DNA from 3 places in the Shewanella sp. BJSY2023SW007 genome. Region 3 is predicted to be linked to each of the others. Evidence: predicted binding sites of a transcription regulator. Region 3 holds the regulator's gene; each other region holds the start of a gene.

Region 1 (3,284 bases), on a different contig from region 3:
CGACCCAGGTGGGTAGTGAACACGCGATAGTCGTCATTGATATCTCAGAAGAGCGCAATCAACCTCTGGTGCTGATCAATCCGCAGATCACTGAGTCCAGCGGCGAATTTATCGGTGAAGAGGGCTGTTTGTCCATTCCCGGTTATCGCTCCAAGGTAAAACGCTTCGAGTCGGTCACTGTCAGCTATCTGGATCGCCAGGGCCAAGCCCAGACGATCCACAGTGATGATTTCCTGGCCATAGTGCTGCAACATGAAATCGATCATCTGCACGGCAAGGTATTTATCGAGCATCTCTCCCGCCTTAAGCAGGAGATGGCACTGAAGAAGGTGCGTAAGTATACCGCCTAAGCGATAGACTTAAGTTGGGCTTCGCTGCAGTTTGGCAGTTGCAGCGGCAGCTCAAGCAATATGCTCAAACCGCCCTGAGGCCGGTTAACCGCTTGGGCCGAGCCGCCCAGGAGCTGCATACACTGGCGCACAATCGCCAATCCCAGCCCATAACCTCCCTGAGAGCTGTGACGCGCTTCATCCAAACGGGTGAAAGGGTTGAACAAGGCTTCCAGTTGCTCCTTGGGGATCCCGGGTCCATCATCGCTGACACTCAGCTGCAGTCTGCTATCACCCAATTTGTCGTCACCCAACTGAGATACCTGGATTTCCACCCGGCAGGTTTCACCGGCATATTTGAGGGCATTGCGGCAGACATTTTCCAGCGCCCGCTTCAAGTAGGCCATATCGGTATGCAAAGTTTGCTCATCAATGGGGGCCTGTGCCCAGACTATGCTTTGCTTGGGGCCAGACTCAAACTCCAGATCCTGCAGCAGTGAGCGGCGTAATTCTGTCAGGGTAAAAGGCGCTGCCGTCAGCTTAATGAAGCCGTTGCTCAGGCGGCTGAAGTCTAAAATAGTGTTGATCAATTGCGCCATCTCTTCGCCCTGGCGTCTTAGCCTGGCAAGCGGTTGTTGATGTTCCTCCCCCAAGCGATTTTCCAGCAGGTGTAAGGCCAGCTCCTGCCGGGCAAGGGGAGTGCGCAGTTCGTGGGAGACATCCCTCAGTAACCGCTGCTGGGTCTGAATGCTCTTTTGCAGCTGCTCGGCCATATGGTCAAAGTCGGTCGCCAACTGGAAAAATTCCGGCTGCTTTAGTGAAAAATGGCCGGCAATCCGGGTATCGAGTTGGCCCTGTGCCAGCTGACGGGTGGCGCTGCGCAGTAAACTCAGCGGCTGGATCAGATAGCGGCTCAGCAGACGACTGAACAATAAGAGCACCAGTAGTCCTACCAGGATACGGATAAGCCAGAGGCTTTTATCCAGTTGCTGCGCCGGATGTAAAGAAGCGTTGAGTTGCACCACCAAGAGCAGGGGATTGTCCGGATCCAGGCTATTGCGTAGTGGCAGGCCTATCAAAGGTTTTTGCACCCTGTCCCCCATAGGTTGCTGCAACTGCCTGAGGAAATTGAGTTTGTAAACAAAGTGCGGGTGCATTTCCCGCTGACTCACCGCCTGCTGCTTGCTATCCAGTACATAGAGTACAAATGCCTGACGCCCCTCCCAATCCGCCAGTCCGGCTAGATCGCCCCTGAGGATATAGTCGTTGGCCTCATCGGCCAGTTGCTGTAACTGGCTTTGGGTCTGCTGGGGCAGCAGTAACAAGCGGTTTAGCAACATGGCTTCAATACCACTGGCGAGCAGCAGGATAAGCAGTAATGACACACCAAAATAGCCAAACAGTCGCCATTGGAGTTGGGAAAACAGGCCGGAAAAGGGCAGCAAGGCAAGCTCCTGAATTATTCGCTGAAGTCGAGAATATGTTTCGATAATCATTCTCATTTATTCTATCTCGGGTTAAGGCTTTGGCGCCAGCACGACTTGTCAGTTGGCTAAAGTTAGTTATACTGTATAAAAATACAGTATCGGTGTTTTTCATGTCTCTTTCAGCCAAAACTCACTCTGTAAAATCTGATCCAGCCAAATCTCAGGCCTTGAACGGTCTGCTGGAGCGTCGGGATCTCTGGTTGGGGCCGGGCAGTCAGGGCAAAATATTGGGGTATCCCAGTGGTTTTGAAACATTGGATGCGCAGCTCAGTGATGCCGGGTGGCCAAGGCAGGGCATTTGTGAGCTTTTCAGTCAGTCTCCTGGGCACGGGGAACTCAGCCTGTTGCTGCCTTTGATGCGTTATTTACTGCCGGCTCAGTGTGGCTCTCATTCGGAAATAAATCATTCGGAAAGAAGTCAGTCCAAAAGAAATCAGTCCAGAGGGGATGAGTCCAAAGATGCCATGATAATGCTGATAGCGCCGCCACTGCAGCCGCTGGCACAGAGTTTTGCCCAGCACGGTATTGCCGCCGAGCGTATTTTGTGGCTGGAATTAACCCAGCGTAAAGAGGTGCTCTGGGCCATGGAGCAAGGGCTGAGCAGCGGCGCCTGTCCCCTGGTGCTGGCTTGGCTGGACAAGCTGACACTGAGTGAGGCCAGAAGGTTGCAACTTGCCGCAGAGCAGGGCAAAGCTCTGGGAATTTGCCAGTTGCCTATGGCTCAGGCCGACAGCAATCATCCTGTCACCCTAAAGCTGGCTATCAGCGCGGCGGGCGTTAATACCGCCAAGCTGCAAATTTTAAAGCGTCGTGGGGGTTGGCCCGTCCCTGAATTGCATCTGCGTGGCTTGCCGGCACTGGCGCTTGAACTGCCCCATGTCGAGCCGGGCGTGGTAACCCTGAGAAGCGGCAAGGCGGCTCCCAATCATAGCTTCAGTAACTCGACTTGCTCAAATCATTCAAACCATTCCGGCAACAAGGTTAATGGCACTGTGCTTCACGACTCTGGTTTTCATGGCACTGTGCTTCACGGTCCTTGGGGGATGGCGCAGTCAAGGATTGCTGCCTCCAATGAATGCGCGCCTAATCCCTGGACGGCACGGCAAGTGTCAAACAAGCCCGCGGGGCTTTCCCCAAGCGCTAATCCGCAAACGGCCAATTCTCAAACTACTCAAAGCCAAGCCACTCAAAGCCATACTGCTCAGAGTCAAGAGGCTATCTGAGATGACCCAGGTATGGATGGGAGTCTGGTTTCCACAGCTATTGCTGCAATATCAGCGTTACCGCCTGGCTATGCTGGGCAATATGGCGGGCACTATTACCGGTACTATGACAGGTACTATGACCGACACTATGACTGGAAGTATGGCAGGCAGTGGTGCGGCTCAGGTTCAAACACGCGTTCAAACTCAGTTCCAAACCCAAAATCAACCAAAAGCAGTGCCAACCGCTGCGGCGTCAGAGCCTT
Region 2 (3,284 bases), on a different contig from region 3:
CGAAACCGGATTACCTGGGCAGGCAAATGCTATTTGCCATAGATGTTGAATTACTCAGCGGATATAAAAACCTGCGCCGGTAAACCAAGATATAGCGGCTTTAGCGGGATATATAACCATAGGCGACAAGCACAAGAACTAACAACTTAATAAGAGTGAAGCTTGGGCTTGTAAAATGAAGTCAGTCACAAAGATTAGGCAGTATTAAACTTGGTTATGAAAGGAGCTTTAGTGATAGAGAAAAATCAGTCATAAGGGTCATATTCAAGGGCGTATGCCACTTGATCATAACTAAAGCCCTGCCCCATCAAGTGACGAATTCGGCGAGCTTTTTCTTTCATATCATCTGCGGGACTATCGCCGAATTTCTTCAGCGCGCGCGTGCGGGCCAAGGCAAACCAGTCACAATCACTGGCATCCAAGACTTGTTCGATACATTGTTTATTTAAGCCCTTTTGCATCAGTGCCTGACGTACTTTTCCCGGTCCGTGGGCCTTGGCAATATGGCTGCGCAGCAAGGCTGCAGCGAAACGCTGATCATCGATAAAACCTTTGGCTTCCAGACTATCCAAAGTCTGTTCAACTTCGCTCGACTCAAAGCCCTTGCCCAGTAAGCGGCTCTTGAGTTGCTCGCGGCCATAGTCGCGGCGCGCCAACAGCGCGACCGCAACATCCATTACCGACTGGCTCAGAAGACTTCTCCGGTTTCCAAGTCGATATTGCCTTCACCTGTCTCGGCGCTGGCAGGAGCCGCTTCTGCTTTACTGAGCAGTTTGGCACGCAGTGCCGCTTCGATTTCGGCTGCCACTTCAGGGTGTTCCTTGAGGTACTTACCTGCATTAGCGCGGCCTTGACCTATCTTGTCACCCTTGTAGCTGTACCAGGCACCGGATTTTTCCACCAGTTTGTGGGCTACGCCTAAATCAACCAGCTCACCGGTACGGTTGATACCCTGACCATAGAGAATTTGGAAATCGGCTTGTTTGAAGGGGGCGGCAATCTTATTCTTAACCACTTTAACCCGGGTTTCGTTACCAACAACCTCATCACCCTCTTTGATAGCGCCTGTACGGCGGATATCGAGACGAACTGAGGCGTAGAACTTAAGGGCGTTACCACCAGTGGTGGTTTCAGGGTTACCGAACATGACCCCAATCTTCATCCGGATCTGGTTGATGAAGATAAGCAAAGTGTTGGACTGCTTGAGGTTACCGGCAAGCTTACGCATTGCCTGGCTCATCATACGAGCCGCCAGACCCATGTGGGAATCACCGATTTCACCTTCGATTTCAGCCTTGGGCGTCAGCGCCGCCACTGAGTCAACAATGATGACATCGACGGCGCCACTGCGAGTCAGCGCATCACAGATCTCCAGCGCCTGTTCACCCGTATCTGGCTGAGAACACAGGAGATTATCGATATCCACACCCAGTTTCTTGGCATAGATAGGATCCAGCGCGTGTTCGGCATCGATAAAGGCACAGACTTTGCCTTCACGCTGCGCCGCGGCAATCACTTCCAGTGTCAGAGTTGTTTTACCAGAAGATTCAGGACCATAGATCTCAACGATACGACCCATTGGCAGACCACCGGCCCCCAAAGCCACATCCAGAGAAAGCGAACCGGTAGAGATGGTTTCGACATCCATGGTTCTGTCTTCACCCAGTTTCATGATAGAACCTTTACCGAACTGCTTCTCTATCTGTCCCAGAACTGCGTTCAACGCCTTCTCTTTGTTTGGATCTATTTTCATTCCTGTTCCCTCTTAATTGCGACGCAATGCTTCGCCTGAAATCTATGTTGCCGCCCCTTTATCCAGAGCTTTGGGCTAAATACCAATCTGCCACCTAGTATACTGTACAATCATACAGTATCAAGTGCTGGCGATAATTTATTTAAAGGCCGCTTGCTGATCAATCACTTGTAACCGAAGGCGTAAAATTTCCCCGCCCACGACTGGCTCAGTGATGAATAACTGATACTATTGGCGCCATTGAAAAAGGGCAACCGCTCTTGGAAACACAGTCAAGGAAATATCTGAAAGCTCCCATGAATGCAGTGATTACGCCTATGGATAACCCGGATTTGGAAAAACACACCCCTATGATGCGCCAGTATCTATCGATGAAGGCGCAGCATGCCGAAATGCTGCTGTTTTATCGCATGGGGGACTTTTACGAGCTGTTTTACGATGATGCCAAAAAGGCCTCCGAGCTCTTGGGTATTTCACTGACGGCCAGGGGCAAGAGTGGCGGCGATCCTATTCCTATGGCGGGTATTCCCTATCATGCGGTGGAAGGTTATCTCGCCAAGCTGGTGCAGCTCGGTGAGTCGGTTGCCATCTGTGAGCAGATTGGTGACCCGGCCACGTCCAAAGGGCCGGTCGAGCGCAAAGTGGTGCGCATAGTGACTCCCGGAACCCTCACCGATGAAGCGCTGCTGCAAGAACGTCAGGATAACTTGCTGGCCGCCGTCTACGAAGGCAAGAACGGTTTTGGCTACGCCACCTTGGATGTTGCCTCCGGCCGTTTTGTGATTGCCGAGCTGGCCACCCTTGAATCATTGGAGGCAGAGCTGCAACGCACCAAACCGGCCGAGCTGCTCTACAGCGAAGACTTTTCCCAACAAAGCCTGATTGCCGGCATCAAGGGCAAACGCCGTCGTCCCGAGTGGGAGTTTGACTTGGATACCAGCATGCGATTGTTGCTGGATCAATTCGGCACCAAAGATCTGCGTGGTTTTGGCATAACAGACGCCAGGCTGTCACTGCAGGCCGCCGGCTGCCTGATGCAGTATGTCAAAGATACCCAGCGCACCGCCCTGCCCCATATCAATGCCATTACCCGCTTTAATCAGAGCGACAGCATAGTGTTGGATGCCGCCACCCGGCGGAATCTGGAACTGACAGTGAATCTTGCCGGTGGCCGGGACAATACTCTGGCTTCTGTGCTGGACGCAACCGCTACCCCCATGGGCAGCAGGATGTTACAGCGCTGGATCCATCAGCCACTCAGGGATCATCAACAGATAGGCCTGCGGCAAACCGCGGTGGCAGAGTTGATTGCCAGCGGCCTGTTCGAACCGTTACATGACGACCTCAAGGCGCTTGGTGATGTGGAGCGGATCATGGCGCGCCTGGCCCTGAGAAGCGCCCGCCCTAGAGACTTTGCCCGTCTGCGACAAGCGCTGGCGCTGTTGCCGCAACTACAGCAACTATTGGCAAACACCCAAAGCCCCGAGCTTGGCCGTTTGAAACGCCAGCTCAGTGAATTCCCTGAAGAGCT
Region 3 (3,284 bases):
CAATCAGCGTTTGGGTTGCGGGGATCGCCATTAGGATTAGGATTAAGAAGGGGATAAGCGTCCAGGCAATTTCTACCTTGGTACTTTCATGGAATTGGGACGCGACTGCCCCTTTAGATTTTCTATGGTTGATCATGGCGTAGATCATCACGCCGAATACGACCAAACCTATGGCGCAGCAAATATATAGAATGATCATGTGCAGGTGATACACCTTGCCACTGATCTCAGTTACCCCTTGAGTCATATTCAAGGGCATATCTGCCTGAGCACCTGGAGACAACAAGCTGACGCACAACAAGGTCAGCAAAACACACAGCCATTGCTTCACAAGACATCTCCTCTGTCAATTGCATTCGCAACTACAAAGAAGAGTCACACAGTAAGTCTTTGCTCTATGCAAACTCTTCAGTTCCCAAAAAAGCAACGATGACTTCAAAGTGCGGCGGCGGTTTCACTTAGCTCTAGGTATACAGGTGGTAACCACTGTTGCACTTACCGCTGAATATACTCAGCATTTCCGGCGACGGCACCACTCGCTATGAATCGAAATGGGACGGTCAACCTACGACGAATTGCATGGAGATAACACAATCGTTGTTCCTACATTACTTGTAGATTAAATATTGATCAAGATCACGATGTTTTCTAACTATATGAAAAAAAAGCGCCTGTTAATCCAGAGGTGAATTCTGCGTGAGAGGCTGACCAGCGCGGGTTTGCGTCGATTTACTAAGGAAAGGTATTGCACCAAAAAGGCGCAGAATAAAGGCCATTCTAGAATGGCCTTTTAAACACACCATCAATGGATGGAGCGGGTAAGTTCGTTGAGGCGGTTATCTATCTCTTTCGCCTGCCGTCCTGTTTCCAGCACTACGCCCATGGCTCTGGCGTTACGGGCGACCAGCTGCAATCGGCGGTTATCACGGGCATCCAGGCTGTCTATCCAACTGATCACTGCACTGGAGGTGCCGTTGGTCAGGGCTCTTTCTGTTGCCCACAAGGCTTCAACTTCATCCTTGGTGCGCACCAAGAGCACTCTATCCATTCTGACACCGGCCCTTGCTAAGGTTTCCTTGTAACCTATGCTGGCCGGGGCGTTAATCAAGACAATCCAGCGCCCCTGTTGGCTCAGTTGCGCCAATTGAGGGCAGAGGCGCAATAACTCCTGACGTCCCTGGCTATGGCTGGCCAAGCTGGAGATACCTGTATGTTGCCAAGGCTGATTGCCGGCAATACTGGTGTCTGTCCACAGGCCTGGGTGTCTTGGGGCGTTGCCTGTCATTATACTCATAGCCAGTCTCCATTGCGTATTATCCCTACCGCCAGTCCTTCAATGGTCAACGGCTGAAAAGTCAGGTCGACTTTGATTGGGGAGTAAGCCTCGTTCTCGGCATGTAGATAAACCACATTACCTTTCTTTTCAAAACGTTTTACCGTTACATCATCTTCAACCCTGGCCACCACGACTTGACCGTTACGGGCTTCCTGTACCTTGTGAACCGCCAGGAGATCACCTTCGAGAATGCCTATATTCTTCATGCTGTCGCCGCGCACCCGCAGCAGGAAGTCGGCACTGGGATGGAACATACTAGGGTCGACCTGGTAATACTGTTCCACATGCTCCTGTGCCAGTATAGGTTCACCGGCGGCGACCTGACCTATTAGCGGGAGGCCGGTTTCTGACTCGGCTTGTTCATCATGAGGTAGACGAATGCCGCGAGAGGTGCCTGGTATGATCTCAATACAGCCTTTCTTGGCCAGCGCCTTGAGGTGTTCCTCGGCGGCATTGGCACTCTTAAAGCCTAACCGGGTAGCAATTTCGGCCCGGGTTGGTGGCATGCCGGTGTCGGCTATATTGCGTTTAATCAGTTCCAGAATCTGTGCCTGGCGCGGTGTCAGTGGTCTCATGATGATTCCTGTTTTTTCATACAGTACCTGTTAGTATATACAGTATTTTGATCAGTGCAAGTATTAACCAAAATTGAAACGTTTAGGGGAAGGGTAAATGTTTCAACCTGTGGCAGATTTGGACGGCCTGGCTTACGCATCAATGGGGAGTTCAAGGCATTTGCCAGAGGAGTCGTCGGGGCCGGTTCGCACCTTCCCTAGCTAAGGTTCAGGAAGTTCTGGTATTCTATTGGGCTATTGATTGTGGCTCAGACACTGAAAAACATGTCCAAACAAGATTCATTCTGGTTTAAATCCCTTCGCTGGCTCCAAAGCAAGCTGGTGCATACCACTGTGGTGCCTCAGGATCCTTTCGCAGATTTGAACCTGGATCTCGCCAAGCCGATGGCCTACGTGATGAAGACGGAGTCTGTCAGTGATATCGCGGCGTTGGCGGAAGTTACCCGTAAGTTTGGTTTGCCTTGCCCTTATGAGACGCTCAAGGTTGATGATATTACCGTCCCCAGAGTCGTCTGCCTGGAAGGTGCCAAGCCCCTGTTCGGTAAGCGTAAGAGCAATAAACCTTTTCTCAGCTGTTTCACTTCGCTGTTGAACCTGCATCAGGTCAATCCTGAATTGGATATTCAATTGGTGCCCGTGAGCCTCTATTGGGGCCGCACTCCGGGCAAGGAAGATGACAGCATGCGCGCCGCCGTATTTGAGCGGGAAAATCCCACTTGGCTGCGCAAGTTTCTGATGATCCTGTTCCTGGGACGTGACAACTTTGTGCAGTTTTCCAATGCGGTATCGCTGCGGCTGATGGCCGATGAACATGGAACCGACAAGGCTATTGCCCATAAGTTGTCTCGGGTGGCCAGGGTGCATTTTCGCCGGCAACGCAAGGTGATGACAGGGCCATTACTGCCTAATCGTCAGGCGTTGTTCAATGAATTGTTACGTTCGGAAACGCTTAAGAAGGCAATTAAGGAGGAGGCTGCAGCCAAGAAGATCCCTGAGGCCAGGGCCAGGGAGATGGCGGAGGAATATCTCGATGAGATTGCAGCCCACTATTCAGACAGCCTGGTGCGTATTGCCCAGCGGATCCTCACTTGGTTATGGAACAAGCTCTACAAGGGGATCAACATTAAGGGTGCCGAGCAGATACGCCAGTTGCACCATGATGGTCATGAGATAGTTTATGTACCTTGCCACCGCAGTCATATGGATTACCTGCTGCTCTCCTATATTCTCTATTTTCAGGGTATGGTTCCGCCCCACATAGCCGCCGGTATCAACCTGAACTTCTGGCCTGCCGGACCTATATTCCGTCGTGGTGGTGCTTTCTTTATCCGCCGAAGTTTCAACGGGAATAAACTCTATACCGCAGTGTTCCG

The links. Region 3 encodes LexA, which represses DNA repair genes until DNA is damaged. Its sites were predicted from a motif close to TACTGTATNNNNATACAGTA; they were not measured.
Region 1: a site for LexA is predicted at 1,895-1,914, ahead of ACMHXE_RS08215 (ImuA family protein). Genes of this name have one in related genera too.
Region 2: a site for LexA is predicted at 1,854-1,873, ahead of recA (recombinase RecA). Genes of this name have one in related genera too.

Annotation. Positions count from the first base shown of each region.
Region 1 covers NZ_JBKORL010000050.1:37,372-40,655, forward strand. The annotation lists gene def (peptide deformylase) at 1-350, shown strand, start outside; gene ACMHXE_RS08210 (ATP-binding protein) at 347-1,774, opposite strand; gene ACMHXE_RS08215 (ImuA family protein) at 1,927-3,039, shown strand; gene ACMHXE_RS08220 (Y-family DNA polymerase) at 3,041-3,284, shown strand, end outside.
Region 2 covers NZ_JBKORL010000083.1:4,683-7,966, forward strand. The annotation lists gene ACMHXE_RS13915 (regulatory protein RecX) at 246-677, opposite strand; gene recA (recombinase RecA) at 689-1,753, opposite strand; gene mutS (DNA mismatch repair protein MutS) at 2,071-3,284, shown strand, end outside.
Region 3 covers NZ_JBKORL010000078.1:96,908-100,191, reverse strand. The annotation lists partial or broken gene coxB (cytochrome c oxidase subunit II) at 1-331, opposite strand, end outside; gene ACMHXE_RS13310 (cell division inhibitor SulA) at 803-1,294, opposite strand; gene lexA (transcriptional repressor LexA) at 1,291-1,911, opposite strand; gene plsB (glycerol-3-phosphate 1-O-acyltransferase PlsB) at 2,176-3,284, shown strand, end outside.